One region of the Streptomyces sp. NPDC057253 genome, then DNA from elsewhere that is predicted to be linked to it. Evidence: riboswitches for the same ligand, from Rfam matches in the RefSeq annotation. Region 1 holds a riboswitch; each other region holds the start of a gene.
The links. Region 1 has a riboswitch for S-adenosylmethionine ahead of ACFULQ_RS17875 (transporter substrate-binding domain-containing protein). Riboswitches for the same ligand answer to the same signal wherever they lie in the genome.
Positions count from the first base shown of each region.

Region 1 (10,090 bases):
CCATGGCCCAGTTCGGCTCCTCACTGGCCGCCTTCCTCGTGCTCACCGTCTTCCTGCAGGACGGGCTCGGCCTGTCCGCACTGCTCACGGCGGCGGTCACCCTGCCCGGTGCGGTCGGGATGGGCGCCTCCTCGGCCCTCGCCTGGCGGCTCGTGCGGCGGATCGGAGCGCGCACGGTGACCGTGGGCCTGAGCCTGGGCATCGGTGCCGCCCTGGCGGGGGCGGCGGTCGCGCTGTCCGTGCCGACCGCGGCGCTGCCCGTCGCTCTGGCGGCGACCCAGTTGGTGTCCGGTGTCGCCGGGGGGCTCACCGTCTCACCCAACCAGACCCAGGTACTTCAGCATGCTCCGGCAGAGGCGGCGGGAGTGGGCGGCGCGATCCTTCAGATGGCCCAGCGCATCGCGGCGGCCGTCTGCCTCAGCGCCGTCCCCGCGGTGTACCTCCACGCCGCTTCCGGCCCGCCCGGAGCCGGCCATCACCGGACCGGATACGCACTGGCCTCCTGCGTCTGCGCAGGCCTGCTCGCCGTGGCCCTGCTGCTGTCCCTGCTGCGCCGCACCGGCACGCGGTCCCGCCTGTCGGTGCACCGCGCCGGCTCGCTCCCCGCGCTCCAGGAGGACGACCTGACCACCCGTGCCGCGGAGCCTCGCATCAGCACCCTGTTCCCATCGAATCCCAAGGAGAACTCATGCGTTCGACCAGAACCCGGCCCGCCCTCGTAGTGCTGGGCGCGACGGCACTGCTGACCGCGTCCCTCGCGGTTCCGCAGGCCTCGGCGGCCGGCCGTACGTCCACGGCTCTCACCTGGTACGACGCGACAGCCGAGACCATCGCGAAGGCCGGGGCATCGACCCAGATCACCAACAGCCGTACCTGGGCCATCAGTTGGCTCGCAGCCGCCCGGGCCACCCGGAGCGTCCCCGCCGGTGTCGACCGCGGCGTGTATCAGGAGGCGGCGCTCGCCGGGGCCGTACATCGTGCGTTGGTGGCGCTGGCCCCGAGTCGCACGGAACAGCTCGACGCGACGTCCAAGGAGACCCGCGACGCGATTCCCGACGGTCCGGCCGAGGAGCGGGGCATCGCGGCGGGCGAGCGGCAGGCGGACCTCGTCCTCGCGTCGAGACAGGGTGACGGTCTCGACCCCGCCTCCGTCAACGCGCCGTATCCCGTCAAGCCCGCGGCGCCGGGTGTGTGGCAGCCGACGCCACCCGACCACGCGCCGGCGGCCCAGTACGGCAACCGTCTGGCCGAGCCGTTCCTGCTGAGGACACAGAGCCAGTTCCGGCTCGGCCCGCCGCCCGCCCTGGATTCCGAGCGCTACGCCACCGACCTCGCGGAGGTGCGGGCCTACGGTGCCGTCGACAGCGCGGTGCGCAGCGCCCGCCAGACCGAGACCGCCACCTTCTGGCTCGGCTCCTCCCTCACCCTCTACACCGAGCCGCTGCGGGTGGCGTTCGCCCGCTCGCATCAGGGTGTCGCCGGGCAGGCACGGCTGGTCGCGCTGTTCCATGTGGCGCTGGTGGACACGCAGATCGCGACCTCCGACACCAAGTACGCGTACGAACGCTGGCGTCCCGTGACCGCGATCCGCACCGGCACCATCGACCCCGATCCCGGCTGGACGCCGCTGCACACCACCCCGGCGCATCCGGACTACCCGAGCGGCCACAACACCTACGCGGGCGCCGCGCAGACCGTCCTGTCGGCGCTCACCGGCCCGCGCACAGCCCCCTTCACCCTGACCAGCCCCACAGCTCCGGGCGTGACCCGGACGTACACCACCTGGAAGCAACTCTCCGACGAGAACATCGACGCCCGGGTCTACTCCGGCATCCACACGAGGTCGGCCGACGAGGCGGGGATCACGCTCGGCACGAAGGTGGCACGGTACGTCCTGAAGAACTCGCACGGACTCCTTGCGCCGCGGTGACCCTCCGGGCATCGGAGACGGAGCCCGTCCGGACGTGAGCCGGTGGCCGGCGGGGGATCCGTGCGGCAGGGGGTCGCGCGAGGCCGAGGACATGCGCGAGGCGCGGCGTCAGGTGATCAGGGCCGTCGGAAACCGGCCCTCCTGGCCCCACCGGCACTGCTGCCCCGGACGTCACCCCGATGTGTGCCCCGCCTACCCAGGGCGGTGGGGTCGGAGACGCGTCGCCGCTCCGGTTCGACGGTAACGGCGGCGAGCGGCGAGGCACCCGCAGCGTGAGCCGGCGCGCCCTCGCCGCCTGCGCCTGCCCCGTGCGGAGGATCAGTTCCGGCCCGTCCGCTGAGCCAAGAGGGTGCGCAGACGGGTCAGGCGGTCGATTTCTGTGTCCATGGCGGCGAGCCGGTGTGTGATCACGCGGGCACCGGGGGCGGTCGAGTCGGCGTCCGCGCAACGCAGTTGTGGGTTCCCGGCCAGGAGGTGGATCCGGTCGGCGATGCCGTGCAGGTCCTCGACGGTGAGGCCGAGGCCGAGGAGCTCGCGGATGACGCGGACGCGGGCGACCTCGTCCGGCCCGTACCGGCGTTGGCCGGTCGCCGTACGCCGCGGTGGCGGCAGCAGACCGCGCTCCTCGTAGAACCTCAGGGCCCGTGGGGTGGTCCCGGCCGCTGCCGCCGCGTCTCCGATGCGCATCCCGACCTCGCTTCGTGTGGGTCACCGGGCCGGCAACTCCACGACCACGGTGCCGAAGTGCCGTCCCTCGAACAGTTCCTGCAACGCCCGCGGGGCCTGTTCGATGCCCGGGATCCGCACGTGCGGAAAGGAGATCTCACCGGAGCGCAGCCAGCCGCCGAACCGTTTGACCCACTCCTGCGTCACCTCGGGATGGTCGACGCCGCTGTAACCGCTCAGCGTGATCCCCTGGTTGATGACGCGGAAGGTGTCGATCTCCGCCGGAGCGCTGTCACCGTCCTGGTGCGGTGACAGCTGGCCGGACAGCGCGCCCACGAGCGCGAAGCGGGCGCCTCGACGCGCCACCGTGAGCGCCGCCGTCAGCTGCTCGCCGCCCACGGTGTCCACCAGGACGTCGATGCCTTCGGGCGCCGCGGTGCCCAATTGCTCGGCGAACGTGGGGAATTGCCCGCCGGACACCACCACCGCGTCGTAGCCCAGTTCGGTGCGCAGCCGCTCGGCCTTGGCCGGGGACCGGGTACTGCCGATGACCTTGCGGGCCCCCAGCAGCCTGGCGATCGGACCGGCCAGAGTCCCCACCGCGCCCGCCGCCCCCGTGACGAGGACCGTGTCGCCGGGACGGACGTCGGTGAGCCTGGTGAGCGCGCCGTAGGCGGCCGACCCCGACGACAGGTGGGCGACCGGATCCGGCAGTGCGGCGTCGACCGGGGTGCAGTCGGCCGCGGCCACCAGCGCGTGCTCGCGCCACCCGAGCAGGTGGGTGACGGCGTCCCCCGGCCGCAGTGGGCTGCCCGGGCCCACGCCGACGACCTCGCCCACAGCGGGGCCGAAGAGCACGCCACCGGCGTGGATCGGCGGCAGGGGTACTCCCTCGGGTGCGCCTCCGATCAGGGTGCGCAGCCCGGGAAACACGAGGAAGTACCGGTTGCGGACGAGGACCTGTCCGGGCCCGGGCATGGGCAGCGACTGGGCGACGACGGCGAAGTGCTCGGGGCCGGGCAGCCCCTCAGGAGCGGTGACGAGCCGGATCTCGCGGGTGGCGGACGGCAGGGGAGTGGCCATGGGGGCTCCTGGTCGGGAGAAGCGAGGCGGGCCGAGCGGGCGACCCGCCGGTGCGGGCGCGCAGACGTTAGCCCCTGACGCGCACGTCAAGGTCAAGCCGGGATGCTCGCAGCGTCCACGCCGGCCCCTTGCCGGCGTCGAGCGTCCGCGTCGAACCGGGCCGCCGACCGTTCCACCTGCTGGACCGGCGTTGACAAGAGTTCGGACTGTTGTCTTAATTACCGTTCAGAACGGTCAAGAGCGTCAGCGACAAGCCCTGGCTTGCTGACCGGCAACCCTCCGCCGCGGTGGGGTGCCCCAGGTGACGACCCGACCGATGAAGTGTCGGTAAGCGCGAGGCCCTCAGGGCAGGAACGGTGACGGTGACGCCATGTACGCAGCACCCAGGACGGCGACGTGCCGCTCGCAGGGCTGCGCACCGTACGCCAACCTGCTCGTCGCCGATCGCGCCGTCGATCTGCTCCGCGTGAGCAGCGCACTGTGTACCGAGCCGGGCCGCGCCCGCTGTCGGGGCTGACACCTCCCCGCATCTCCCCCACTTTCTGACGGACACCGCCGCGGTGTGCCGTCGCCCTCCCCGCCCCCGGTGACTCGCCGAGGCGTCGGCCACTGACGGCCTGTCAAACCCCTTGGCAAATACACGAGTTACCCGTCCGCCGTTTCGTCACCGCGGTCGTGCCGGCCCTGGTCGCCCAGGTCCTCCGACCGGCCGCAACCAACAGACCTCCCCCCACGCCACCCTCATCACCTTCAGCGACAAGGAACGGCCATGCCCACCCAGTTCACCCGACGCAGCCTGATACGCGGCATCACCGCGGCGACCGCCGTCGCCTCCTTGGCCACCGGGCTCGCCGCCTGCGGTGGCAACAGCGACGCGGCCACCACCACCGACAGCGCCAGATCCGGTGAGGTCGTCATCGGCCGGGTCTCCAACGGCGCCGCCAAGGAGACCACCGTCAAGGTCTCCGAGGTCAAGTCCATCAGCGCCGAACTGCCCGCCGCCCTCAAGAAGAGCGGCAAGCTGGAGATCGGCATCGGTGCCCTGCCCGCCGGGTTCCCGCCGCTGGCGTACGTCGGCGACGACCAGAAGACCCTGACCGGCTCCGAGCCCGACCTCGGCCGCCTGGTCGCCGCGGTGTTCGGGCTCAAGCCCGAGGTGAAGAACTCCACGTGGGAGAACCTCTTCGTCGGCATCGACAGCGGCAAGGTCGAAGTGGCCTTCTCCAACGTCACCGACACCGAGGAGCGCAAGAAGAAGTACGAGTTCGCCTCCTACCGGCAGGACAACCTCGCCTTCATCGTGCCGAAGAAGAGCACCTGGAACTTCGACGGCAACTACGAGAACCTCGCCGGCAAGACGATCGCCGTGGGCTCCGGCACCAACCAGGAGAAGATCCTCCTGGAGTGGAAGCACAAGCTGGCCAAGGAGGGCAAGAAGCTCACCGTCAAGTACTTCCAGGACAGCCCGAGCACCTATCTCGCCCTCAACAGCGGCAAGATCGACGCCTCCTTCGGCCCCAACCCCGGCTTCGCCTACCACAACCGTCAGGTGGCCAACACGCCCAACGCCACCCGCACCGCGGGCACTTACTCGGGCGCGGGCGCGAGCCTGCAGGGCCTGATCGCGGCCACGGCGAAGAAGGACAGCGGCCTCGCCAAGCCGCTGGCCGACGCGATCAACTACCTGATCAAGAACGGCCAGTACGCCGAGTGGCTCAAGGCGTACAACCTCAACAACGAGGCCGTCGCCAAGTCCGAGGTCAACCCGCCCGGGCTGCCGCTCGACAACTCCTGACCACCGCGCACCGGGGACTCCGCCGCCGCCCCGCGACGGAGTCCCCGCCGGCCGGACCCACCGAGCCGCACCCCGGAGACCGCAACGCCATGTCCGTCACCACCCTCGACACCAACTCCGCGCACATCCTGGACAACCCCGCCTGGGCCGCGCTCACCGGCCCGCACGCCCACTTCGCCGAACGCGTCGGCCACGCCGCCCGCTATCAGCAGGACGTGGCTCCCTTCCACGCCGTCTCCGACGGGGACGACCCGCGCGCCTGGGCCGACCTCGCCGCTCTCGTCGGCCCCAACGGCACCGCCGCGGTGGGGGGAGTCACCGAGGCTCCGGACGGGTGGGAGATCGTCGGCGAGGGAGAGGGCGTCCAACTCGTGGACACCGCGCTGCGGGCCGAACCCGCCCCCGAGGCGGTACGGCTCGGACCCGACGACGTGCCCGAGATCCTGGACCTGATCGCCCGCACCAAGCCCGGCCCCTTCCTCGAGCGGACGATAGACCTCGGTACCTATCTGGGCATCCGGGACCGGGGACGCCTGATCGCCCTCGCCGGTGAGCGGCTGCGCCCGCCCGGCTGGACCGAGATCAGCGCGGTCTGCACCGACCCGGCGTATCGCGGCCGGGGTCTGGCCACCCGGCTGGTCCGCGCGGTCGCCGCCGGGATCCGGGAGCGCGGTGACACGCCGTTCCTGCACGCGGCGGCGGACAACACCAACGCCATCCGGCTCTACGAGTCGATCGGCTTCACCCTGCGCCGCCGTACGACCTTCTCCCTTGTACGGCGGACCGAAGCCGCCGTCCTGGAAGAAACGGCATAGCCGTGCCGTTGTCCTTGTCGAAGGCGATGACTTGGGGGTGGGTCGAGTGACACGTGTACTGCGCTCCGCCCACCTCTACTCCCGGCCGCACATCGATCTCCAGCGCGTGTCCGCCGCGCTGTGTTGTTCCTGACCCGTCTGCTGCCCCCCGCCGCCGCGCCCCCACCCTTGCGGGCCGGCCTTCTCGTACGGATCTCCAGGAAGGCACCTGCTCGTGTCCCCTTCTTCTTTGCATCTTGCTGTCGCCTTGGACGGCACCGGCTGGCACCCGGCTTCCTGGCGTGAGCCGGTGGCCCGGCCCGGTGAGCTGTTCACCGCCGGTTACTGGGCCGATCTGGTCGCCGAGGCCGAGCGCGGCCTGCTGGACTTCGTGACCATCGAGGACGGCCTGGGCCCGCAGTCCTCGCACCTGTTCGCTGCGGACGAGCGCACCGACCAGGTCCGCGGCCGCCTCGACGCGGTGCTGATCGCCTCGCGGATCGCGCCGCTGACCCGGCATATCGGCCTGGTGCCGACCGCGGTGGTCACCCACACCGAGCCGTTCCACCTGTCCAAGGCGATCGCCACCCTGGACTATGTCAGCACCGGGCGTGCGGGGGTGCGGGTGCAGGTCAGTGCCCGGCCCGGTGAGGCGGCGCACTTCGGCCGGCGCAGCATCCCGCGGATCGAGGCCTACGACAGCCCCCCGGCCCAGGAGCTGATCACCGACTTGTTCGAGGAGGCGGCGGACTGGGTGGAGGTGGTGCGCCGGCTGTGGGACAGCTGGGAAGACGACGCCGAGATCCGGGATGCGGCCAGCGGGCGGTTCATCGACCGGGACAAGCTGCACTACATCGACTTCGAGGGCCAACATTTCAGTGTCAAGGGCCCCTCCATCACGCCGCGTCCGCCGCAGGGACAGCCGCTGGTCACTGCCCTCGGCCACCAGAGCGTGCCCTATCGGCTGATCGCCCGGCAGGCCGACGTCGGCTACATCACCCCGCACGATGCCAGCCAGGCGCGGGCGATCGTGGCCGAGATCCGCGCAGAACAGTCGGTTGCCGGACGTGAGAGCGAACTCCTGCATGTCTTCGGCGACTTGGTGGTCTTCCTCGACGAGGACCCGGCCGAGGCGGCTGCCCGCCGGGACCGTCTGGACGCGCTGGCGGGGGAGCCGTACACCAGTGACGCCCGGATCTTCACCGGCACCGTGGCCCAACTCGCCGACCTCCTCGCCGAGTTCCAGGCGGCAGGGCTCACCGGCTTCCGGCTGCGGCCCGCCGTTTTGGGCCATGACCTGCCGGCGATCACGCGCGGGCTGGTGCCCGAGCTCCAGCGCCGGGGCCTCTTCCGTACCGCCTACGAGGCGGACACCCTGCGCGGCCTGCTGGGTCTGGCCCGCCCCGCCAACCGCTACGCCGCGTCCGTCTGAGCCGGAGGGATCCCGCCACCATGTCCAAGCCCTTGAAGCAGATTCACCTAGCCGCGCATTTCCCGGGCGTCAACAACACCACCGTGTGGAGCGACCCGGAGGCCGGCAGTCACATCGAGTTCGACTCCTTCGCGCACTTCGCGCGCACCGCCGAACGCGCCAAGTTCGACTTCCTCTTCCTCGCCGAGGGACTCAGGCTCCGCGAACAGGGCGGAAAAATATACGACTTGGACGTGGTGGGCCGCCCGGACACGTTCACGATCCTGGCCGCGCTGGCCGCCGTCACCGAGCACCTCGGGCTGACCGGCACCATCAACTCCACCTTCAACGAGCCCTACGAGGTGGCCCGCCAGTTCGCCAGCCTGGATCACCTGTCCGGGGGCCGCTCGGCGTGGAACGTGGTCACCTCCTGGGACGCCTTCACCGGCGAGAACTTCCGCCGCGGCGGCTTCCTCCCGCAAAGCGAGCGCTACTCCCGGGCCCGGGAGTTCCTGGCCACCACCCAGGAACTCTTCGACTCCTGGACGGGGCAGGAGATCCTTGCCGACCAGGCTGCGGGGGTGTTCCTGCGGGACGCGAAGGCGGGCTCCTTCGTCCACACCGGGCAGCATTTCGACATCCACGGCCAGTTCAACGTGCCGCGCTCCCCGCAGGGCCGCCCGGTCATCTTCCAGGCCGGTGACTCCGAGGAGGGCCGCGAGTTCGCCGCCTCCTCCGCCGACGCCATCTTCAGCCGCTACGCCACCCTGACCGAGGGCCAGGCCTTCTACACCGACGTCAAGGGCCGTCTCGCCAAGTACGGGCGCCGCCCGCAGGAGTTGCTGATTCTGCCCGCAGCGTCCTTCGCGCTGGCCGACACCGACGCCGAGGCCGAGGAACTGGCCCGGACCGTGCGCCGCCAGCAGGTCAGCGGCGCCACCGCGCTCAAGCACCTGGAGTTCGTGTGGAACCGGGACCTCTCGTCGTACGACCCGGAAGGGCCGCTGCCCGACATCGATCCGGACGTCAGCGACAACCACATCTCCAAGGGCCGGGCCCAGGTGCGGATGTACCGGGACCCGCTGGCCACCGCCCGCGAGTGGCGTGAGCTGGCCGAGGCCAACAAGTGGTCCATCCGCGACCTGGTCATCAACACCGGCAACCGGCAGAACTTCATCGGCTCACCCGCCACCATCGCCCGCACCATCAACGACTACGTCCAGGCCGACGCCAGCGACGGCTTCATCCTGGTCCCCCACATCACCCCCACCGGCCTGGACGCCTTCGCCGACAAGGTCGTCCCCCTCCTCCAGGAACAGGGCGTCTTCCGCACCGACTACGACGGCCCCACCCTGCGCCACCACCTCGGCCTCGCCCACCCCGACGACACCCGCACCGCACACCGGGCGGCCTCATGAAGTTCCTCGCGATCACCCTCATCGTCCATCGTCCGGACCCCGTCACCGGGGTGCAGAAGTCGACCCACGACCGCTTCCGTGAGGTGCTCGACAACGCGTTGCTCGCGGAGGAACTGGGCTTCGACGGCTTCGGTGTGGGGGAGCGGCACGAGCGGCCGTTCATCTCCTCCTCACCGACCGTCGTCCTCAGCCATGTGGCCGCCCTCACGAAGAGGATCCGCCTGTTCACGGCCGTCACGACGCTGAGCCTGCTGGACCCGGTCCGCGCCTACGAGGACTACGCCACCCTCGACCACCTGTCCGAGGGGCGCCTGGACCTGATCATCGGCAAGGGCAACGGCGCCGCGCAGCGCGACCTGTTCCAGGTCACGCCCGAGGACCAGTGGGACCGCAACGCCGAGAGCTATGAGGTCTTCCGCAAGATCTGGCGGCAGGACAAGGTCAGTGCCGACACCCGCTTCCGTCCTCCGCTGACGGACGCCGAGGTGTGGCCGCGGCCGTACCAGCACCCGGTCCGCGTGTGGCACGGCAGCGCCACCAGCAAGGAGTCGGTCGACCTGGCCGCCCGCTACGGCGACCCGCTGTTCTCGGCGAACGTCACCAACCCCATTGAGCCGTATGCCGAGTTGATCCGGTACTACCGTGAGCGCTGGGCACACTACGGCCACGATCCGGCGAAGATCGCCGTCGGTGCGGGCACGGCGGGCATCTACGTGGCGCCCACCTCTCAGGAGGCGCTGGCGGCGTACCGCCCGATCTTCGAGTCCAATCTGGCGTTCTTCAAGAAGGCCGGTCTCCCGATCGTCTTCGAGACCCTGGAGGACTTCGTCGAACGCAGCTCGGCTCTCATCGGCAGCCCGCAGCAGGTCATCGACAAGGTGCACCGCTACCACGAACAGTTCGGCCACACGGTGGTCCACCTGCACGCGGACGCGAGCGGGCTGACCGAGTCCCGGCACCGGGCCTCCCTCGAGCTGTTCCAGGCCAAGGTCG
Region 1 is NZ_JBHUXV010000028.1:53,040-63,129, forward strand. It holds gene ACFULQ_RS17855 (MFS transporter) at 1-722, shown strand, start outside; gene ACFULQ_RS17860 (vanadium-dependent haloperoxidase) at 689-1,930, shown strand; gene ACFULQ_RS17865 (MerR family transcriptional regulator) at 2,249-2,617, opposite strand; gene ACFULQ_RS17870 (MDR family NADP-dependent oxidoreductase) at 2,639-3,679, opposite strand; SAM riboswitch class IV at 3,912-4,019, shown strand; gene ACFULQ_RS17875 (transporter substrate-binding domain-containing protein) at 4,449-5,474, shown strand; gene ACFULQ_RS17880 (GNAT family N-acetyltransferase) at 5,564-6,289, shown strand; gene ACFULQ_RS17885 (putative leader peptide) at 6,336-6,422, shown strand; gene ACFULQ_RS17890 (LLM class flavin-dependent oxidoreductase) at 6,504-7,700, shown strand; gene ACFULQ_RS17895 (NtaA/DmoA family FMN-dependent monooxygenase) at 7,721-9,097, shown strand; gene ACFULQ_RS17900 (LLM class flavin-dependent oxidoreductase) at 9,094-10,090, shown strand, end outside.

Region 2 (10,090 bases), on a different contig from region 1:
CGCTGACCGCGGCCGCGGAGGCGTACCGCTCCAGGCAGCCGCGCTGGCCGCAGGGGCAGGGGGTGCCGCGGGGCCGTACGACGACGTGGCCGATCTCGCCCGCGAAGCCGTGCGCACCCGCCTCCACCCGGCCCGCGATGCCGATCGCGCCCGCGATGCCGGTGCCGAGGGCGACGAAGAGGTAGCGGTCGGCGCCCTGGCCCGCGCCGATGCGGCCCTCCGCCAGGCCGCCGGTGCGCACGTCGTGGCCGAGGGCGACGGGGGCGCCGCCGAGGCGGTCGGTGAGCAGCCTCCGCAGCGGGACGTCCCGCCAGCCGAGGTTGGCGGAGTAGGCGGCGACGCCGTGCTCCTCGTCGACGATGCCGGGGACGGCGACGCCGGCGGCGAGCGCGGGGGCGCCGAGGTGCTCGGTGCCGTACGCGCGCAGCTCGGCGGCGAAGTCGAGGATGCCGTCGACCACCGCGTCCGGTCCGCGCTCGCGGCCGGTCGCGCGGCGGGCCCGGTGCAGCAGCTCGCCGCCCGCGCCGACCAAGGCCGCCTTCATCCCGGTGCCGCCCACGTCGAGGGCGATGACATGTCTCACGGGGGACAGTGTGGCCCTTGTACCCGCAAGAGGTCTAGTCCACTTACGTGGTGTAGACCTAAGGTCTGAGATATGTATGACTTTTCGAAAGTTTCGAACGTGAGTATGGGGCGGTTGTCGGTGCGGCGGCGAAGGACGGGAACGATCGCGGCGGTGTCCGCACTGGGCATGACGGCGGTGCTGGGGGGCTGCGGGCTGGGCGGCGGATCGGACGAGGTGACGCTGAGACTGGTCGCCGCCGACTACGGCGACAGCGCGGCCAACAGCTCCCGGAAGTACTGGGACCAGCTCGTCAAGGAGTACGAGGCGAAGCACTCCGGCGTGAAGATCGACGTCAGCGTGTACTCGTGGACCGACGTCGACCGCGAGGTCAAGGAGCTCGTGGCTGCCGGGAAGGCGCCCGACATGGCGCAGATCGGTGCGTACGCCGACTACGCGGACAAGGGACTGCTCTACAAGGCCGACGACCTGATCGGCATCCGCGAACAGGCCGACTTCGTCGCACAGCTCGGTGCCGCCGGGCGGATCAACGGGATGCAGTACGGGATGCCGTTCGCCGCGTCCACCCGGCTCCTCTTCTACAACAAGGCCCTCTTCGCCGACGCCGGGCTCACCCCGCCGAAGACGTGGAAGCAGCTGGCCACCGACGCCGAGGCGCTCAAGGCGGACGGGGTGAAGTACCCGTACGCGCTGCCGCTCGGCCCGGAGGAGGCGCAGGCCGAGACCATGCAGTGGCTGCTGAGCGGGGGCGGCGGCTACATCGACTCCGTCGGGACGTACGGCATCGACTCCGAGGAGAACGTCGCGACGCTGACCTGGCTCAAGGACGACCTCGTCGACAAGGGGCTGACCGGGCCCGTCGCGCCGGAGAACCTCAACCGGGCCGCGGCCTTCTCGGCGTTCGCCGCAGGGGACGTCGGCATGCTCAACGGGCATCCCTCGCTGATGAAGATCGCCGCCGCGAAGGGGGTGAAGTTCGGGATGGTGCCCATGCCGGGGGCCGAGGGGCCGACCAGGAACTCCATGGGCGTCGCCGACTGGATGATGGCCTTCAAGCAGAACGGCCACGCCGAGCAGGTGGGGGACTTCCTCGACTTCGTGTACAGCGAGAAGAACGTGCTCGCGTTCTCGCGGGAGTACGACCTGCTGCCGGTGACCAACTCCGCGTCCACCGCGATGAGCCGGGCCTCCCGTGACGCCGACCTGAAGCCCTTCCTCAACGCGCTGCCCGCCTCCGAGCTGCCGCCGGTGGGCAAGACGTCGTGGGCGTCGGTCAGCGCGGCCGTGAAGAAGCGGATCGGGTCGGCGGTGAGCTCCGGCGGGAGCCCCGAGAACGTGCTGCGGGAGCTCCAGCTCACCGCCCAGAACGCGGAGTAGTCGCGCTGTCAGTGGCGGGGGTTACGGTTTTCGGCATGGAGCAACCGGAGCTGGACCGCAGGGAGCGGGACGTCCTCGCCCTGGAGCGCCGCGGCTTTTCCGGCCCCGGCGCGAAGGAGCGCGCGATACGCGAGGAGCTGGGCCTGGCGCCGGTCCGCTACTACCAGCTCCTCAACGCCCTCCTGGACGACGAACGCGCCCTGGCCTTCGACCCGGTGACGGTGAACCGCCTACGGAGAGTGCGGGAGGCCCGCCGCTCCGAGCGGTAGCCTCCGGCGGCGGGACGGGTGCCGGTGGGCCTGGGCGAGGGCTGCGGACCGGTGTCCTGGGCGAGCCCGTGCCCGGGGTGAGCTGGTGCGGTGGGCGATCGGGCGTTGGGACGCTGCCGGCGAGCCGGGCCCGAGCAGGCGCTCCCATCGGCTGGGCCGGGCGGCCCGCAGCCTGTCGGCCGGAGGCGCCGGACCGACCAGGCGTTCCCATCGGCTGGGCCGGGCGGCCCGCAGCCTGTCGGCCGGAGGCGCCGGACCGACCAGGCGTTCCCATCCGCTGGGCCGACGGACCGCAGCCTGCCGTCGGCCGAGCCGGTCCGGTGACGGTCGGTCGTGGGCCGGGAGGCCGGGAGGCTCGCGGTGGTGGAGGGTGGGTGGTTCGGCGCGCGCTCGGGTCAGGCGAGTCGGGTCGCCAGCGTGCGGAGGAGGTTCACCACGCCTTCGGGGCCGTCGACCACCAGGTCGGCTCGTTTGCGGAGTTCTGTGACCTCGTCGCTGCCGCTGCACACCAGGAGGCCGGGGGTGCCGGTGGTGCGCAGGTCCTCGACCGTGGAGAAGGCCGGGAGGTCGCCGAGGTCGTCGCCGCCGTAGAGGACGGAGGTGGCGGACAGCTCGCGGACGTGGGCCAGCAGGGCCACGCCCTTGTCCATGCCCGGGGGACGCAGTTCCAGGACCAGCCGGCCGGGTTCGACGATCAGGCCGTGCCGGAGCGCCAGGTCGGTGAGGGGGGTGCGGAGGGCGTCGAAAGCGACCTGCGGGTCCGGGGCCCGGCGGGTGTGGACGGCCACCGCCCGGCCGCCCTTCTCCTCGATCCAGGCGCCGGTGCCGTCGAGGAGGGCCGGCAGCTCGGCGCGGACCGCCGCCACACCCGGGTGCGGTTCCGGTGCCGTGATCTCACCCGTGGCCGCGTCCCAGCGCTCCGCGCCGTAGTGGCCGAGGACGGTCAGATGCTCCAGACCGGCGACGCCCGCGAAGCCGCCGTGGCGCACCGCGACCTCGGCCGGGCGGCCCGTGATCACCGCCACGGACGCCACCTTCGGGGCCAGCGCGGCCAGCACCGACACCGCCTCGGGATGCGCCCGCGCCCGCTCCGGGTCCGCCACGATCGGCGCGAGCGTCCCGTCGAAGTCCAGCCCGATCACCGCGCCCCGCGGGTGCGACAGGAGCGCCCGGAGACCGTCGCGGCCGGCGGGCGTGCTGGGCGTCGGCAGGCTCATGCGTCCAGCGCCTTCAGCGCGTTCAACTGGTCCAGGAACCACTGGGCCGGAGGGAGGGCCGTGGCCGCCGCGGCCAGCCGCTTCGCGCGTTCGGCGCGGTCGTGGGCCGGCAGGGTCAGGGCCTCGTGCAGGGCCGCCGCCGTCTGCTCCACGTCGTAGGGGTTGACCGTGATCGCGTCGTCGCCCAGCTCCTCGTACGCCCCGGCCTCCCGCGACAGCACCAGCGCGCACCCCTCGTCGGAGACCACCGGCACCTCCTTCGCGACCAGGTTCATGCCGTCCCGGATCGGGTTGACCAGGGCCACGTCGGCCAGCCGGTACGCGGCGAGCGAGCGCGCGAAGTCGTCCTTGACGTGCAGCACGACCGGGGTCCAGCCGGGCGTGCCGTACGAGGAGTTGATCTCCTCCGCCACCCGCTGCACCTCGGCCGTGTAGTCCCGGTACACCGCGAGATCCTGCCGGGACGGATACGCGAACGCCACGTGCACGACCCGCTCCCGCCACTCGGGCCGCGACTCCAGCAGCCGCCGGTACGCCAGCAGCCCGCGCACGATGTTCTTCGACAGCTCGGTCCGGTCCACCCGCACGATCGTCTTCCGGCCGGCCCCGATCTCCTCGCGCAGACCGACGATCCGTTCCTCGACGTCGGCCGCGTGCGAACGCTCGCGCAGGAAGTCCGCGTCGGCGCCCAGCCCGTGCACGCCGACCTGCGTGTCCCCGAGCCCGCCCGCGAACTCCGTGGCGCAGGCCGTGAAGGCGTCCGCCCACCGGCGGGTGAGGAAACCGAGCCGGTCGGCGCCGAGCATGCCCCGCAGCAGCTGCGCCGCGATGTCGTCCGGGAGCATCCGGAAGTAGTCCACCGGCGCCCACGGCGTGTGCGAGAAGTGGCTGATCCGCAGGTCCGGGCGGAGCTCGCGGAGCATCCCCGGCACCAGGCACAGGTGGTAGTCCTGCACCAGGACCGCCGCCCCCTCGGCCGCCTCCTGCGCCAGCGCCTCGGCGAAGGCGCGGTTGTACGTCTCGTACGACGCCCACCGGCGCCGGAACTCCGCGTCGAAGACCGGCTCCAGCGGGGTCTGGTAGAGCAGGTGGTGGACGAACCAGAGGACCGAGTTGGCGATGCCGTTGTACGCGTCCGCGTGCACGTCGGCCGGGATCGCGAGCATCCGCACGCCGTCCTCGCCGACGCCCTGGGCGACTGCTTCGCGGTCGCCGTCGGACAGGGCCGAGCAGACCCACAGGGCGCCGGCGTCGGGGCCGATCGCGGACAGGCCGGAGACCAGGCCGCCGCCGCCGCGCTTGGCGTTGAGCTCGCCGTTCTCCTGGACCTCGTACGAGACGGGGCCTCTGTTGGATGCGACCAGTACGTTGGCGTTGTGCGAGGGAGCCATGACTCGACATCTAGCCCGGGGTGCAACCGCTCAAACGTTCCCGTGGGTGCGTGGTCGGCTGCGGGTCGGTGGGGGCTGGGCGCGCAGTTCCCCGCGCCCCTGGTAGGTCTACGCAGCCCTTCGTTTCATGTACTCCGGGATTTCCGTCATCGGTGGGCGTTCCTCCGTGTCCACCGAGTACGTGCGGGGCTCGAAGCCGTCCTCGCCGCGTTCGAACTGGGTCAGGGACGGGCGGATCATGTGGCCGCGGGCCAGCCTGAGCTGGGCCGTGCGGTAGATCGCCGCCGACATCCGGCCCAGTGCCTGGCCGTCCTGGTGACGGTGCTTGCGGACGCCGACGTCGACCTGGGCGAGGGCGTCCAGGCCCACCAGGTGCAGCGCGTCGACCAGCATGCCCAGCTCGACGCCGTACCCGACCGGGAAGGGGAGCTGTTCGAGGAGGCTGCGGCGGGCCGCGTACTCGCCGCCCAGCGGCTGGACGAAACCGGCCAGCTGCGGCCAGTGCATGTTCAGCAGCGGGCGCGCCATGAGCTCGGTGACCCGGCCGCCCTGACCCGCGGCGCCGCCCAGGGGACGGTCGTACATGCCCTTGACCAGGTCGACCTCGGGGTCGGTGAGCAGCGGGCCGACGATGCCGGAGACGAAGTCCGAGGAGAACTCCTTCAGGTCGGCGTCGATGAAACAGACGATGTCCCCGCGGGTGGCCAGCAGGGAGCGCCACAGCACCTCGCCCTTGCCGGGGAGGGCGGGCAGCCGGGGCAGTATCTCGTCGCGGTGCACCACGACGGCGCCGGCCGCGGCGGCGACCTCGGAGGTGCGGTCCGTGGACCCCGAGTCGACGACGACGATCTCGTCGACCAGCGGCACCTGCTTCACGAGGTCGTGACGTATCACGGAGACGATGTCACCGACCGTCTCCTCCTCGTTGAGCGCGGGCAGCACGACACTGACCGTCTGCCCGGTGCGCTGCTTGGCGGCCATGATCTGGTGGAGCGGGCGATCGGTCACCGACCAGGAGCGGGTGCTCAGCCAGCGCTCGACTTCTTCCAGCACGTAGGCGGCTCCTTCGTGTGTGATCCGTGTGATCCGTCTCGCGGTTCGGACGGCCTATCTCAACTGTCCTGGTTGTCGGTTACAGTCTTGAACAACGCGGGTGACCATCGCATGTCCTGGCAGGCCCGCCGACACAACTTCATACCGCTCATCCAGAGGGGCAGAGGGATACGGCCCGATGAAGCCCCGGCAACCCTCCAGTCGGTTCTCGTAGATCACCGTTGATCATTTCGCGAGGCTCCCGGCTAGGGAAGGTGCCAAATCCGTCTCACGGCGAAACGCGTCGTGAGGAAGATGAGGAGAAAGGGCCTCGCCTCCATGGCTGCGCAGACTGTTGCAAGCACCACGAACTCCGTCGACCTGGGTCCCGCCGCGGCACTGAGCTGCCGCGAGTGCGGCCACCGCGTCCCGCTGGGCCCGGTCTTCGCCTGCGAGGAGTGTTTCGGCCCGCTCGAGATCGCGTACGACTTCTCGGCCTACGACACCGAGGAGCTCCGCAAGCAGATCGAGGCGGGACCCGCGAACATCTGGCGCTACGCCCCGCTGCTGCCCGTGCCGGCGGACGTGGCGGACAAGCCCAACATCAACCCCGGCTGGACCCAGCTCGTCAAGGCCGACAACCTCGCCCGCGAGCTCGGCGTCACCGGCGGCCTGTACATCAAGGACGACTCCGGCAACCCGACGCACTCCTTCAAGGACCGCGTCGTCGCGCAGGCCCTGGAGGCGGCGCGCGCGTTCGGCTTCACCACTCTCTCCTGTTCCTCGACCGGCAACCTCGCGGGTGCGGTCGGTGCCGCCGCCGCCCGGGCCGGCTTCCGCTCGTGCGTGTTCATCCCGCACGACCTGGAGCAGGGCAAGGTCGTCATGGCCGCGATCTACGGCGGCGAGCTCGTCGGCATCGAGGGCAACTACGACGACGTGAACCGCTTCTGCTCCGAGCTGATCGGCGACCCGGCCGGCGAGGGCTGGGGCTTCGTCAACGTCAACCTGCGGCCGTACTACGCCGAGGGCTCCAAGACGCTGGCGTACGAGATCTGCGAGCAGCTGGGCTGGAAGCTCCCGGACCAGCTGGTCGTGCCGATCGCCTCCGGCTCCCAGCTCACGAAGATCGACAAGGGGCTCCAGGAGCTGATCAAGCTCGGGCTCGTCGAGGACAAGCCGTACAAGATCTTCGGGGCGCAGGCGGAGGGCTGCTCGCCGGTGTCGGTGGCGTACAAGGCGGGCCATGACGTCGTACGGCCGCAGAAGCCGAACACCATCGCCAAGTCGCTGGCGATCGGGAACCCGGCCGACGGGCCGTATGTGCTGGACATCGCCCGGCGTACGGGGGGTGCGGTGGAGGATGTGAACGACGAGCAGGTCGTCGAGGCGATCAAGCTGCTTGCGCGTACGGAGGGGATCTTTGCGGAGACCGCCGGTGGGGTGACCGTGGGGGTGGCGAAGAAGCTGATCGAGAGCGGTCTGCTGGATCCCTCGCTGACGACCGTTGTGCTGAACACCGGGGATGGTCTGAAGACGCTGGACGCGGTGGCGGGTACGGGTCTTACCGCCACGATCCGTCCCAACCTTGATTCGTTCCGCGAGGCTGGTCTCGCATAAGCAGGTCGCTGTGCGGCGGCGGGTCCGTGGGGGCTGGTCGCGCCCACGCGGCGGAGCCGCATATCGATACAGCCCCGCGCCCCCAGGGCGACTACCTGACCGGAGGTCCTGAACATGAGTGTTTCCGTCCGTATCCCTACCATCCTGCGCACCTACACCGGCGGGCAGGCCGAGGTGACCGCCGAGGGTGGGACCCTGGCCGAGGTCATCGCCGATCTGGAGAAGAACCACACCGGTATCGCCGCCCGGGTTCTCGACGACCAGGGCAAGCTGCGGCGGTTCGTCAATGTGTACGTGAATGACGACGACGTGCGCTTCGAGCAGGGGCTGGAGACGGCGACGCCGGACGGGGCCGGGGTCTCGATCATCCCGGCGGTCGCCGGCGGGTGACCGTATGACTGGTCATTACCTTCGGTAATAGTGATGACCGAGTGTTCATCCGATTGCCCCCTCCGTGAGAGAAGCGGAGGGGGCAATTCTCTATGGTTGAGCGCGGTACAGTTGGGGAAGCAGCGGCTTTCTCCTTGCCGCATGCATATGAGTTCTCGCTCCACGTGCGATGAGAAGTAGCCAAAGTGTGCGCGTCTTATGTGCCTTATGCGTGCTTTATGGGGCCCGACTTGCCCCGAATTCAGGCGAATTCTCACTACATTCCGGACCCCTTCCGTCCAGAATTCTCGTCCGATTGACCTGTTGCAGACGGCAGTTGGACAGATACATTCAGCCGCGGTCGACGCGTTCCGGCGCACGCCCCCAACCATGTGGGGGGTGAGGTCTGACCCGGATCCGCGAAGTGCGGGTCCGTGCAAGGGCCAGTAATAGGGGAGTTAGGCATGGCTCAGGGCACCGTCAAGTGGTTCAACGCGGAGAAGGGGTACGGCTTCATCGCGGTCGACGGTGGTGCGGATGTATTCGTCCACTACAGCGCGATCCAGATGGACGGTTACCGCACCCTTGAAGAGGGCCAGCGGGTCGAGTTCGAGATCTCGCAGGGTCAGAAGGGGCCGCAGGCGGACATGGTCCGTCTCGCGACTGGCTGAAGCACGCGCCGGGTAACAACAGCGTCGTTCTTCTTTTCTTCACTGAAGGGCTCGTACCCCATGGGGAGTCATGGGTACGGGCCCTTCGGTATGTGCCTGTGCCTCCGGCGGTTGGGCGGGGTCGGTGCGGGTTCGTGTTCGTCTGCGGGGCCGGTGGGGGCGGGCGTTTTGCGCAGTTCCCCGCGCCCCTGGGTGTGTGCGGGGGTTCGTGTTCGTCTGCGGGGCCGGTGGGGCGGTTTGCGCAGTTCCTCGCGCCTCTGCGCGCCCTTGGTGCCGGGCCGCTGCAACCTCCCCAGGGGCGCGGGGAACTGCGCGCTCGGCCCCCACCGGCCGGTAGCCGCCCGACCGCCGAAACCGTCGCCTCCGGGGTGCGCGATCCGGGTGCCGGGAGCTGCGCGGGGCGGCCCTCGCCGGTCCGCGCCCGCGTGAGCGAACCCGGCCCGGTCTTCGGGAGGCGCTTGCACTCGACCAGGCCGAGTGCTAATCATTGGCGTTAGCACTCTGAAGGTGAGAGTGACAAAGATGGACCGGGTCGGTGAGGCCCGCAGGCCTAGTGGGGCAAGGATCCACAGGCCGGCGAGCCGTCCGTCGCGGGCGCGGGCGCGGTCCGAAGGAATCACCCCCAGTCCTGGAGGGACCACTTCACATGGCCAAGATCATCGCGTTCGACGAGGAGGCGCGGCGCGGCCTCGAGCGCGGCATGAACCAGCTCGCGGACGCCGTCAAGGTGACGCTCGGCCCCAAGGGCCGCAACGTCGTCCTCGAGAAGAAGTGGGGCGCCCCCACGATCACCAACGATGGTGTCTCCATCGCCAAGGAGATCGAGCTCGAGGACCCGTACGAGAAGATCGGCGCCGAGCTGGTCAAGGAAGTCGCCAAGAAGACGGACGACGTCGCCGGTGACGGTACGACCACCGCGACCGTGCTCGCCCAGGCCCTCGTCAAGGAAGGCCTGCGCAACGTAGCCGCCGGCGCCAACCCGATGGCCCTCAAGCGCGGTATCGAGAAGGCCGTCGAGGCCGTCTCCGCCGCTCTCCTTGAGCAGGCCAAGGATGTCGAGACCAAGGAGCAGATCGCCTCCACGGCCTCCATCTCCGCCGCCGACACCCAGATCGGCGAGCTCATCGCCGAGGCCATGGACAAGGTCGGCAAGGAAGGCGTCATCACCGTCGAGGAGTCCCAGACCTTCGGTCTGGAGCTGGAGCTCACCGAGGGTATGCGCTTCGACAAGGGCTACATCTCGGCGTACTTCGCCACCGACATGGAGCGGATGGAGGCGTCGCTCGACGACCCGTACATCCTGATCGCCAACTCCAAGATCGGCTCCGTCAAGGACCTGCTCCCGCTCCTGGAGAAGGTCATGCAGTCGGGCAAGCCGCTGCTGATCATCGCCGAGGACGTCGAGGGCGAGGCCCTGTCGACCCTGGTCGTCAACAAGATCCGCGGCACCTTCAAGTCCGTCGCCGTCAAGGCCCCGGGCTTCGGTGACCGCCGCAAGGCCATGCTCGGCGACATCGCCATCCTCACGGGCGGCGAGGTCATCTCCGAGGAGGTCGGCCTC
Region 2 is NZ_JBHUXV010000167.1:2,362-12,451, reverse strand. It holds gene ACFULQ_RS44490 (ROK family protein) at 1-583, opposite strand, end outside; gene ACFULQ_RS44485 (ABC transporter substrate-binding protein) at 689-1,960, shown strand; gene ACFULQ_RS44480 (DUF3263 domain-containing protein) at 1,996-2,229, shown strand; gene otsB (trehalose-phosphatase) at 2,625-3,446, opposite strand; gene ACFULQ_RS44470 (trehalose-6-phosphate synthase) at 3,443-4,837, opposite strand; gene ACFULQ_RS44465 (glucosyl-3-phosphoglycerate synthase) at 4,946-5,890, opposite strand; SAM riboswitch class I at 6,036-6,191, shown strand; gene thrC (threonine synthase) at 6,209-7,489, shown strand; gene ACFULQ_RS44455 (MoaD/ThiS family protein) at 7,604-7,879, shown strand; gene ACFULQ_RS44450 (cold-shock protein) at 8,323-8,529, shown strand; gene groL (chaperonin GroEL) at 9,176-10,090, shown strand, end outside.
Region 2: another riboswitch for S-adenosylmethionine. It lies ahead of thrC (threonine synthase); the one in region 1 lies ahead of ACFULQ_RS17875 (transporter substrate-binding domain-containing protein).

Region 3 (10,090 bases), on a different contig from region 1:
GCGTCCCGTTACGTCATGCTCTGTGTTCATGATCCGCAACTGGAGGGTGACGGTCGGTGGAGGAAACAGGTCGCTGTGGGGGTCGGCACCGGTCACCTACGGTCTGATCGCGCTGTGCTTCCTGATCTTCCTGGCCGGCCCCGCGTCCGGCCTCAATCCGGCCTACGGCCACGGTGCCGCGCTCCAGGCCGCCCAGCGGGCCTGGTTCCACCGCTGGGGCGTGGTCCCCGCCGAGCTCTTCGAGGACTCCGCCGGCGCCGCACTGTCCCCGGCCACCGCGCTGTTCATCCACGGCAGCTGGGTGCACCTGCTGGGCAACATGCTCTTCCTCTACGTCTTCGGCGTGATGACCGAGGAACGGATGGGCCGGGTGCAGTTCCTCCTCTTCTACGTCGGCTGCGGTTACCTCGCCCTGCTGGGCTACGCGGCCGCCAACGCCGGCTCGGAGCAGTCCCTGGTCGGCGCGTCCGGGGCGATCTCCGCGGTCCTCGGAGCGTTCCTCTTCCTGTTCCCCGGGGCCCGGGTGACCAGTCTCCTGCCGTTCCTCTTCTTCCTGCCGCTGCGCTTTCCGGCCTGGGTCGTCCTGCCGTTCTGGGCGACCCTCCAGTGGCTGGCGGCGGGCCGGGCGAGCGACGGACCGGGGGTGGCCTATCTGGCCCACGTGGTGGGCTTCGGCCTGGGCCTGGTCTTCGCCTGGGTGCGCTTCGGCCCTACGACTAGAGTGAAGGCCGCCCCAGCTCCGGCCCCCGAGGGAGAGAACCAGCCGTGATCACCGCGATCGTCCTCATCAAGACCAGCGTGGACCGGATCCCCGAGATCGCGGAGCGGATCGCCGCGCTGGAGTCCGTGAGCGAGGTCTTCTCCGTGACGGGGACGTACGACCTGATCGCCATGGTCCGGGTCAAGCAGCACGAGGATCTGGCGGAGGTGATCCCGGGCAGCATCAGCAAGATCCCGGGCGTGGAGGCGACCGACACCCACGTGGCGTTCCGCACCTACTCCCAGCACGACCTGGAGGCCGCGTTCGCCATCGGTCTGGACAGCTGACCGAACCCGACGGCTAGGAGCCGAGCGCCAGCACCGTAATGCCGTCGGCGGTCGCCACGTAGACCCGGCCGTCCCGGACGACCGGTGCCTGGGTGCCGACGGACGCACCGCCCTGGACCCGTTTCCGCCAGACCCGTCTGCCCTTGCGGTCAAGGCCGTAGAGCGTCGACCCCCGGCGTACGTAGACGGTGTCGCCGAAGACCACCGGGTCGCTGTACTGGCTGCCGTCGTCGGTGAACAGGAAGGACCACGCCGTCGATCCGTCGGCGGGGTCGAGGGCGACCAGCTCGAAGTCGGACGCGGTGACGCCGAGCCCGGCGAAGGGCACGCAGGTGAAGTAGCGGCTGCCGTACACCTTGTCGTTTCCGGAGTTCCACAGCAGCTTGCCCGCGCGGCTGAGGCCGTGCAGCATCTGCTCGCCGCCGGAGCCGACCATCAGGGTGCCGCCGACCAGCGCGGGCCGCCCGGTGTCGGTGCCGGCCTTGGTGGCCCACAGCCGCCTGCCGGTCTTCGCGTCCAGGGCCTGCACCTGGTCCCCGAAGGTGCCGACGTAGACCACCCCGTCCGCGACCAGGGGCTCGCTGGTGGGTGCCGCGCCGGTCGGCGTGGACCAGCGCACGCTGCCGTCGGGGGCGTAGGCGCGCACCCCGCCCGCCTCCGAGCCGTCGCCGTAGGACACCAGGACCAGTCGTCCGAAGGCCACCGGGAACTGGCTGTTCGCGGCGAAGGCCTTCGTCCAGCGGATTTTGCCGCGCGGGCCGAGCGCGCACAGCTCGGAGGCGCCCTCCTTGTCGTCCTCCAGCAGGCAGTACACGCCGTCGGCGGTGGCGAGCGGGGACATGGCCTCGCCGCCCAGCGCGGTCCGCCACACCGTCCGGCCGTTCAGGTCCAGGGCGTGCATCGAGCCGTCCGCGCCGCCGACGTACACCCGGGTGCCGTCGGGCGAGACGGCGGCACAGGGTCCGCGCCGCCCGCCGAGCCCCTGCACGGCGTACGTCCATCCCACCTCGGCCGCGGCGGAGCCGCCCTGCACGGTCCGTCCGGCGCCCGCGGAGGAGGCGGAGGAGTCCGAGCCACTCCGCAGCAGCCACCAGCCCAGGCCCCCGGCGCCCACCGCCCCCGCGCCACCGGCCCAGGCCGCCAGGATCCGACGCCGCGAGGGCTCCGGCGCGGCGGCGGAGGTGGCCACGGGCACGTCGGTGACCGTCGTGGGCGCCACGTACTCCACCCCGCTGAGCCGCTCCCGCGCCCCGTCCTCCGGCACCCAGCGCTCGCCACCGCCGAGGGCCACGGTCGGCGTCCCCCTGGAGAACCACCCCTCCCGCAGGCCCTCCCGCAGCGAGCCGGCGGTGTGCCCCACGGCCGCGACCAGCTCGGCGGGCGTCGGCCGCGCCGCGGGATCGTCCCGCAGACAGGCCTCCACCAGCGGCAGCTGTTCCTCCGGTACGGCGGACAGGTCGACGTCCCCGGTCAGGATCCGCAGCAGGACGACCGAGTCCTGCCCCTCGCCGAAGGGTTCCTTGCCGCCCGAGGCGTACGCGAGCACCGCGCCCAGGGAGAAGACGTCGCTGGCCGGGACCACCTGGGCGCCGTTGCGGATCTGCTCGGGCGAGAGGTAGCCGACCGACCCGACGACCACCCCGGTCCGGGTCAGCGCGGTGCCTTCCAGCGCCCGGACGATCCCGAAGTCGATGACCCGGGGCCCGTCCGGCGCGAGCAGGATGTTGGAGGGCTTGAGGTCCCGGTGCACCAGGCCCTTGGCGTGGATCGCGGCGAGCGCCTCGGCGAGCGCGCCCGCCAGCAGCCGTACCGCGTCCGCGCCCAGCGGCCCCTGGTCGAGCACCGCGTCCCGCAGGTTGGGGCCCGCCACGAACTCGCTGGCCATCCACGGCCGGGCGGCCCCGGTGTCCGCGTCCACGACCCGCGCGGTGTAGGTGCCGGCTCCGCCGACGGTCTGCGCGGCCCGCACCTCGTGGCGGAAACGGGCGCGGAAGGTGCGGTCCTCGGCGTGCTCGGCGCGGACGACCTTCACGGCCAGCCGGGGCCCGCCGCGCGCCTCGGCGAGATACACCTCGCCCATCCCGCCGGACCCGAGTCTGCCCAGGACCTCGTACGGCCCGATGGTCCGCGGGTCCGTCTCGCGCAGCTCCTGCACCCCGTGCTCCCCCTGCCTCCGTACGGCTGCCGGGGTCGAGCGTATACGCGGGGTGGACGCCGGTACGTCAGACGGCCGGGACGCAGCGGCCGTCCTCCGTGCGGTACGACCACTTCGCACCGTCCGCGACCAGTTCCTTCACGGCCTTCACGAACCGCTCCACGTGCTCGTCCGGCGTGCCCGCGCCGAAGCTCACCCGGATCGCGTTCAGCGACTTCTCACCGGGCGCCGCCTCGGGGGCCCCGCACTCGCCCTGGGTCTGCGGGTCGCTGCCGAGGAGGGTGCGGACGAGGGGGTGGGCGCAGAAGAGGCCGTCGCGGACGCCGATGCCGTACTCGGCGGACAGGGCGGCGGCGAAGTGGGAGCTGTTCCAGCCCTCGACGACGAAGGAGATCACGCCGACGCGGGGGGCGTCGTCGCCGAACAGGGAGAGGACACGGACCTCGGGGACCTCGGCGAGGCCCTCGCGGACCTTCTCGATCAGGTGCTGCTCACGGGCGACCAGGGTGTCGAAGCCGGCCTCGGTGAGGGCCTTGCAGGCCGACGCGATGGAGTAGGCGCCGATGACGTTCGGGGAGCCGGCCTCGTGGCGGGCGGCGCTGTCGTGCCACTCCACGTCCACTCCCCCGTCCTCGCGCCGGGTGACCTTGCGGCTGGCGCCACCACCCGCGAGGTAGGGGTCGGCCGCCCTGAGCCAGTCGGCGCGGCCGGCGAGGACTCCGGAGCCGAAGGGGGCGTACAGCTTGTGGCCGGAGAAGGCGACCCAGTCGACGTCGAGGTCGCGGACGCTCACCGGGTGGTGCGGGGCGAGCTGGGCGGCGTCGAGGACGATCCGGGCGCCATGGGCGTGGGCGGCGGCGGCCAGCTCGCGGACCGGCCACAGCTCACCGGTGACGTTGGAGGCACCGGTGACGCAGACCAGGGCCGGGCCGTAGGGGTCCCGGGCGGCGAGGGCCTTCTCCAGGGTCTCGACGGCCTGGAGCGGGGTGCGCGGGGCGTCGAGGTAGCTGACCCGGGCGTCCTTCCAGGGCAGCAGGCTCGCGTGGTGCTCGGTCTCGAAGACGAAGACCTGGCAGTCGGCGGGGAGGGCGGCGGCGAGGAGGTTGAGCGAGTCGGTGGTCGACCGGGTGAAGATCAGCTGGTCGTCCGCACGGCAGTCGAGGAACTCGGTGACGGTCCTGCGGGCGTTCTCGAAGAGGTCGGTCGACAGCTGGGAGAGGTAGCCGGCCCCGCGGTGCACGCTGCCGTAGTAGGGCGCGTAGGCCGCCACGTCGTCCCAGACGCGCTGGAGGGCGGGGGCGCTGGCCGCGTAGTCGAGCGCCGCGTAGGTGACTTCGCCACCCGTGACGAGCGGGACGGTGACATCCCGGCCCAGAACGGGCAGCTGGGCACAAAGCGACTGGACGGAGGCAGCGGTGGAGACAGACATGGGGGACTCCCGTGAAAAGTGAAGGGTGAGAGGGGTGTGCGGAGGCGGGGCTCGGCGCCCTAGCGCATTCGCTTGCTCACGGAAGACTCCTCGAACGACCAGGATCCCTGGTTCGTGAGGGATCCGCGCTTGCCGCAGACCTCGCTGCCTACGGCCTGGTCTTCACCCGGGGCACCCCGCCACGGACGGAGGGTTGCCGGACAGTCGGCCGGGGCCTCATGACTGTCACTCATGACCTGGTCAAAAAACCTACGCGATGTGATCGTCGTCCCGCAACCCGTGTCCGGATCGCGGGACGACACCCCGCCGGCCGCTACGCGTTGCTCGCGGCCACCCAGCGCTCCAGCGTCCGCTTGGCCGACCCGGAGTCGATCGACTCCGCGGCCTTGTCCATCCCGGCCCGCAGCTGCTCGGCCAGCGTCCCGGTGCCCGGGTCCAGGGCCACCAGCGCGGCCGCCGAGTTCAGGAGTACGGCGTCCCGGACCGGGCCCGTCCCGCCGTCCAGGAGCTTCCTGGCGACCTCCGCGTTGTACGCCGGGTCACCACCGCGCAGGGCCTCGACCGGGACCAGCTCGATGCCGACGTCACGGGGGTCGAAGCTCTCCTCGGTGACCTTGCCGTCCCGGACGACCCAGACGTGGGAGGTCGAGGTGGTCGTCAGCTCGTCGAGGCCGTCGTCACCGCGGAAGACCAGCGAGGAGTTGCCGCGCTCGGCGAAGACGCCCGCGACGACCGGGGCCATGCGCGGGTCCGCGACCCCGACGGCCTGGGCGCGCACCCGGGCGGGGTTGGTCAGCGGGCCGAGGATGTTGAAGACCGTGCGGATGCCCAACTGGCCGCGTGCGGCGCCCGCGTGACGCAGCGCGGGATGGAACTTGATCGCGAAGCAGAAGGTGATCCCGGCCTCCTCGGCGACCTCGGCCACCCGCTTCGGCGTCAGCTCCAGATTGACGCCGAGCTTCTCCAGGACATCCGAGGCGCCGGACGCGGAGGAGGCGGCCCGGTTGCCGTGCTTGACGACCGTGGCGCCGGCTCCGGCCACGACGATCGCCGACATGGTGGAGATGTTGACGGTCTTGGCGCCGTCGCCGCCGGTGCCGACGATGTCGACCGTCCGCCCGGGGACCTCGATCACATTGGCGTGCGCGTACATCGTCCGCACCAGCCCGTTGATCTCCTCGACCGTCTCGCCCTTGGCCCGGAGCGCGACCACGAACCCGGCGATCTGCGCGTCGGTCGCCTCGCCCTGCATGATCCGGTCCATCGCCCACGCCGTGGCGTCGGCGCTCTGGTCCCGCCCGTACAGCAGGGCGTTCAACACCTCGGGCCAGGAACGGCCCGCCGCGATGTCGCCTCCAGCGGGGGTCACAGCGCTCATGGGGCCGCTCCAGATGTCGTAGAGAAGTCTGCTGCCACCCTATCCAGCCCACAGCACGTCGCAGGCCCCCGTCCGGTGTTCGGACGGGCCATCTCAGGGGCGCGGGGAACTGCGCAAAAAGCGCCCGCCCCCACCGAAGCCGCACCCGCACGGCAAAGGACCCCGTCCGGGATTCGGACGGGGTCCTTTCAACCGCGCTGTGGCGAGCGCAGCGACAAGCAGGGATCAGTGGTGGCCGTGGCCGCTGGTGATCTCCTTGTACTCCTCGACGGTCGGCTTGGCGATCTGGGACTCCTCGCCGTAGTACGCCTCGCTCAGCTTGGCGCGCAGCTTCTCGGTGCCCTTGACCTTGCGCTCGACGCCGTTCTCGTCGACCGTGGCGCCGATCGCGGCCGGCTTGTACTGCTCGTGTGCCGTGAGCGTGTGCAGCTGCTCCTGGCTGAGCGGCTCGTGCACCTCGATGAACTCACCGTGCGGCAGGCGCTTGATGATGCCGGACTCGCGCCCGTGCAGCACCTTGTCCTTGTCACGGCGCTGGAGGCCGAGGCAGATCCGCTTGGTGACGATGAACGCGAGGACCGGGGCGACGAAGAACGCGACCCGCACGAACCAGGTGATGGCGTTGATCGACAGGTGGAAGTGGGTGGCCCAGAGGTCGTTTCCACCACCGACCAGCAGCACGAAGTACCAGGTGATCCAGGCGACACCGAAGGCCGTACGCGTCGGGGCGTTGCGCGGGCGGTCCAGGATGTGGTGCTCGCGCTTGTCGCCGGTGACCCAGGACTCGATGAACGGGTAGACCGCGATCGCGACCAGGACCAGCGGGAAGATCATCAGCGGGATGAACACACCCAGGACGAGCGTGTGACCCCAGAAGTTGATCTCCCAGCCCGGCATGACACGGATCAGGCCCTCGGAGAAGCCCATGTACCAGTCCGGCTGGGCGCCCGTGGACACCTGGTCCGGACGGTAGGGGCCCATCGACCAGATCGGGTTGATCGAGGCGATCGCCGCGATGGCCGCGATGACACCGAAGACCAGGAAGAAGAAGCCTCCGGCCTTGGCCATGTAGACCGGCAGCAGCGGCATGCCGACCACGTTGTTGTTCGTCTTGCCGGGGCCCGCGAACTGCGTGTGCTTGTGGTAGAAGACCAGGATCAGGTGGCCGACGACCAGACCGAGCATGATGCCCGGCAGCAGCAGGACGTGGATCGAGTAGAAGCGGGCCACGAAGTCGCCGCCCGGGAACTCCCCGCCGAACAGGAAGAACGACAGGTACGTGCCGACGATCGGCACGGACAGGACCGCGCCCTCCATGAAGCGGACACCGGTGCCGGAGAGCAGGTCGTCCGGGAGCGAGTAACCGGTGAAGCCGGTGAACATGCCGAGGACGAACAGCAGGAAGCCGAACAGCCAGTTGACCTCACGCGGCTTGCGGAACGCGCCCGTGAAGAACACCCGCATCATGTGCACGAACATGCCGGCGAGGAAGATCAGCGCCGCCCAGTGGTGGATCTGCCGGATCAGCAGACCACCGCGCACATCGAAGGAGATGTGCATGGTCGAGTTGAACGCCTCGGACATCAGCTGTCCCTGCAGCGGGACGTAGCTGCCGTGGTACTCCACCTCGTTCATCGACGGGTGGAAGAACAGCGTCAGGTACACACCCGTGAGGATGATGATGATGAAGCTGTAGAGGCAGACCTCACCCAACATGAACGACCAGTGGTCGGGGAAGATCTTGCGCATGTTGGCCTTGGCCAGGGAGTAGATCCCCAGCCGGCCGTCGGCCCAGTCGGCGACACGCTCGCCGGCCGGTGCCTTCCCGCGAGAGCGGGCTTCGGTGGACTCTGTAGTGCTCATCCGCGCTCCCAGAATGCAGGACCGACGGGCTCCTCGAAGTCGCCGAGCGCTTCAAGGTAGCCCTCGTCGTTCACGCCGATGCGCAGCTGCGGCAGGGCGTGACCGGCGGGGCCGAAGATCACCCGGGCACCGTCGGAGAGGTCGAAGGTGGACTGGTGGCAGGGGCAGAGCACGTGGTGCGTCTGCTGCTCGTACAGGGAGATCGGGCAACCGACGTGGGTGCAGATCTTCGAGTACGCGACGATTCCCTCGTGCGACCACTCGAGCTCGCGCTTGTCCTTGATGTTGTCGGGCTGGAGCCGGACGATCATCAGGGCGGCCTTGGCGATCTCGGTCTGGAACTCCTCGGAGTGCTCCTCCAAGCCCTCGGGCTTGGCGAAGGTGAGGGAGCCGACCGCGACGTCCGAGGGACGCAGCGGCTGGTCGGTGTTCATGTTGACCAGCAGCTTGCCCTTGGACCACATGGTGTGGCGGAGCTTGGTGCCGGGCAGCGGACCGAGGTCGCGCAGCAGCATGACACCGGAGAGCGGGAACAGGGCCAGCGCGCCGAACATCGTGTTGCGGATCAGCTTGCGGCGGCCGAGCGCCGACTCCTTGGCGCCCTGCTTGAAGTCGGCCATGACCTTGGCCTTGACCTCGGGGGGCGCCTCGATCGGGTGACGCTCGTCGGCGATCTCCTCGTCGGACATCAGGGTGCGGGCCCAGTGGACCGCACCCGCGCCGATCGCGAAGAGGGCGAGACCGAGGGTCAGGCCCAGCGCGAAGTTCAGCGCGTTGATGTGCCCGATCGGGAAGACGAAGATCGACTTGTCGTGGGGGATGCCCACGTACGAGGCGATGAACCCGATCGTCGACAGCATCGAGACCGTGAACAGCATGGCCACCGTGCGCTCGGACCGCTTGGCGGCCCGCTCGTCGATGTCCTGCACCCGGTGCTCGTGGGGCGGCAGACCGGGGTCGGCGAACGGGTTCTGCTCGTCCGCGACGCCTACCGCGCCGTGCGCGTCCTGCTCTGCGGGCAGGTTCTCTTCTGGAATGTCTTGGCTACTCATGACTTCTTGGCCTTTGCGGTCCGAGCGGCGACCCAGACGGCGACCGCGATCAGCGCGCCGAGGCCGAAGATCCAGGCGAACAGGCCCTCGGAGACCGGGCCGAGACCGCCCAGCTCAAGGCCGCCGGGGCTCACGGTGTCGTCGCCGTTGACCGCGTTCAGGTACGCGATGATGTCCTTCTTGTTCTGCTCCGACAGCGTGGTGTCGGGGAACGACGGCATGTTCTGCGGGCCGGTCTGCATGGCCTCGTAGATGTGCTTCGGGTCGACACCCTCGAGGCTGGGCGCGAACTTGCCGTGCGTCAGCGCGCCACCCTTGCCGGTGAAGTTGTGGCACTGCGTGCAGTTGTCGCGGAACAGCTCACCGCCCTTGGCGATGTCGGCACCGTCGGGGCCGTACTGCGCCTCGGTCGGGATGGTCGGACCCGCGCCCAGCGAGGAGATGTACGCGGCCAGCTGGTCGATCTCGGCCTGCGTGTAGATGACCTTCTTGCGCGGAACCTGCGCGCCCGGCTGCTGGGCCGGCATACGGCCGGTGCCGACCTGGAAGTCGACGGCCGCGGCGCCCACGCCCACCAGGCTCGGTCCGTCGGAGGATCCCTGACCGCCGGTGCCGTGGCAGCTGGCGCAGCCTACGGCGAAGAGCTTCTTGCCCTCGTCGATGGCCAGGGACTGGGCGGTTTCATCTGCCTGCGCCTTGCTCGCGGGCGCGAACACGGCGTACAGCCCCCCGGTGCATGCCAGCGCGAGGAGTAGGACGACGAGCGCCGCCAGCGGGTGGCGTCGTCGTGCGGAGAGCTTTTTCACGGATTACCCCGGTGTCAGGATCTTCTGCGTCGATGCTTGCGATGTCGGGAGCGGGCCCGGCTACTTGATCATGTAGATCGTGGCGAAGAGGCCGATCCAGACGACGTCGACGAAGTGCCAGTAGTAGGACACGACGATCGCGGCGGTCGCCTGCTCGTGGGTGAACCTCTTGGCCGCGTAGGTACGCCCGAGAACGAACAGGAACGCGATCAGGCCGCCCGTCACGTGCATACCGTGGAAGCCGGTGGTCAGGTAGAACACCGAGCCGTACGGGTCGGAGGACAGGGACAGCCCGTCCTTCTTCACCAGCTCCGTGTACTCGTAGATCTGACCGCCGATGAAGATCGCGCCCATGATGAA
Region 3 is NZ_JBHUXV010000141.1:10,570-20,659, reverse strand. It holds gene ACFULQ_RS42305 (rhomboid family intramembrane serine protease) at 29-769, shown strand; gene ACFULQ_RS42300 (Lrp/AsnC family transcriptional regulator) at 766-1,047, shown strand; gene ACFULQ_RS42295 (PQQ-binding-like beta-propeller repeat protein) at 1,061-3,202, opposite strand; gene ACFULQ_RS42290 (aminotransferase class V-fold PLP-dependent enzyme) at 3,270-4,631, opposite strand; SAM riboswitch class IV at 4,752-4,868, opposite strand; gene trpD (anthranilate phosphoribosyltransferase) at 4,945-6,009, opposite strand; gene ACFULQ_RS42280 (cytochrome bc complex cytochrome b subunit) at 6,235-7,872, opposite strand; gene ACFULQ_RS42275 (Rieske 2Fe-2S domain-containing protein) at 7,869-8,924, opposite strand; gene ACFULQ_RS42270 (c-type cytochrome) at 8,921-9,730, opposite strand; gene ACFULQ_RS42265 (heme-copper oxidase subunit III) at 9,791-10,090, opposite strand, start outside.
Region 3: another riboswitch for S-adenosylmethionine. It lies ahead of ACFULQ_RS42290 (aminotransferase class V-fold PLP-dependent enzyme); the one in region 1 lies ahead of ACFULQ_RS17875 (transporter substrate-binding domain-containing protein).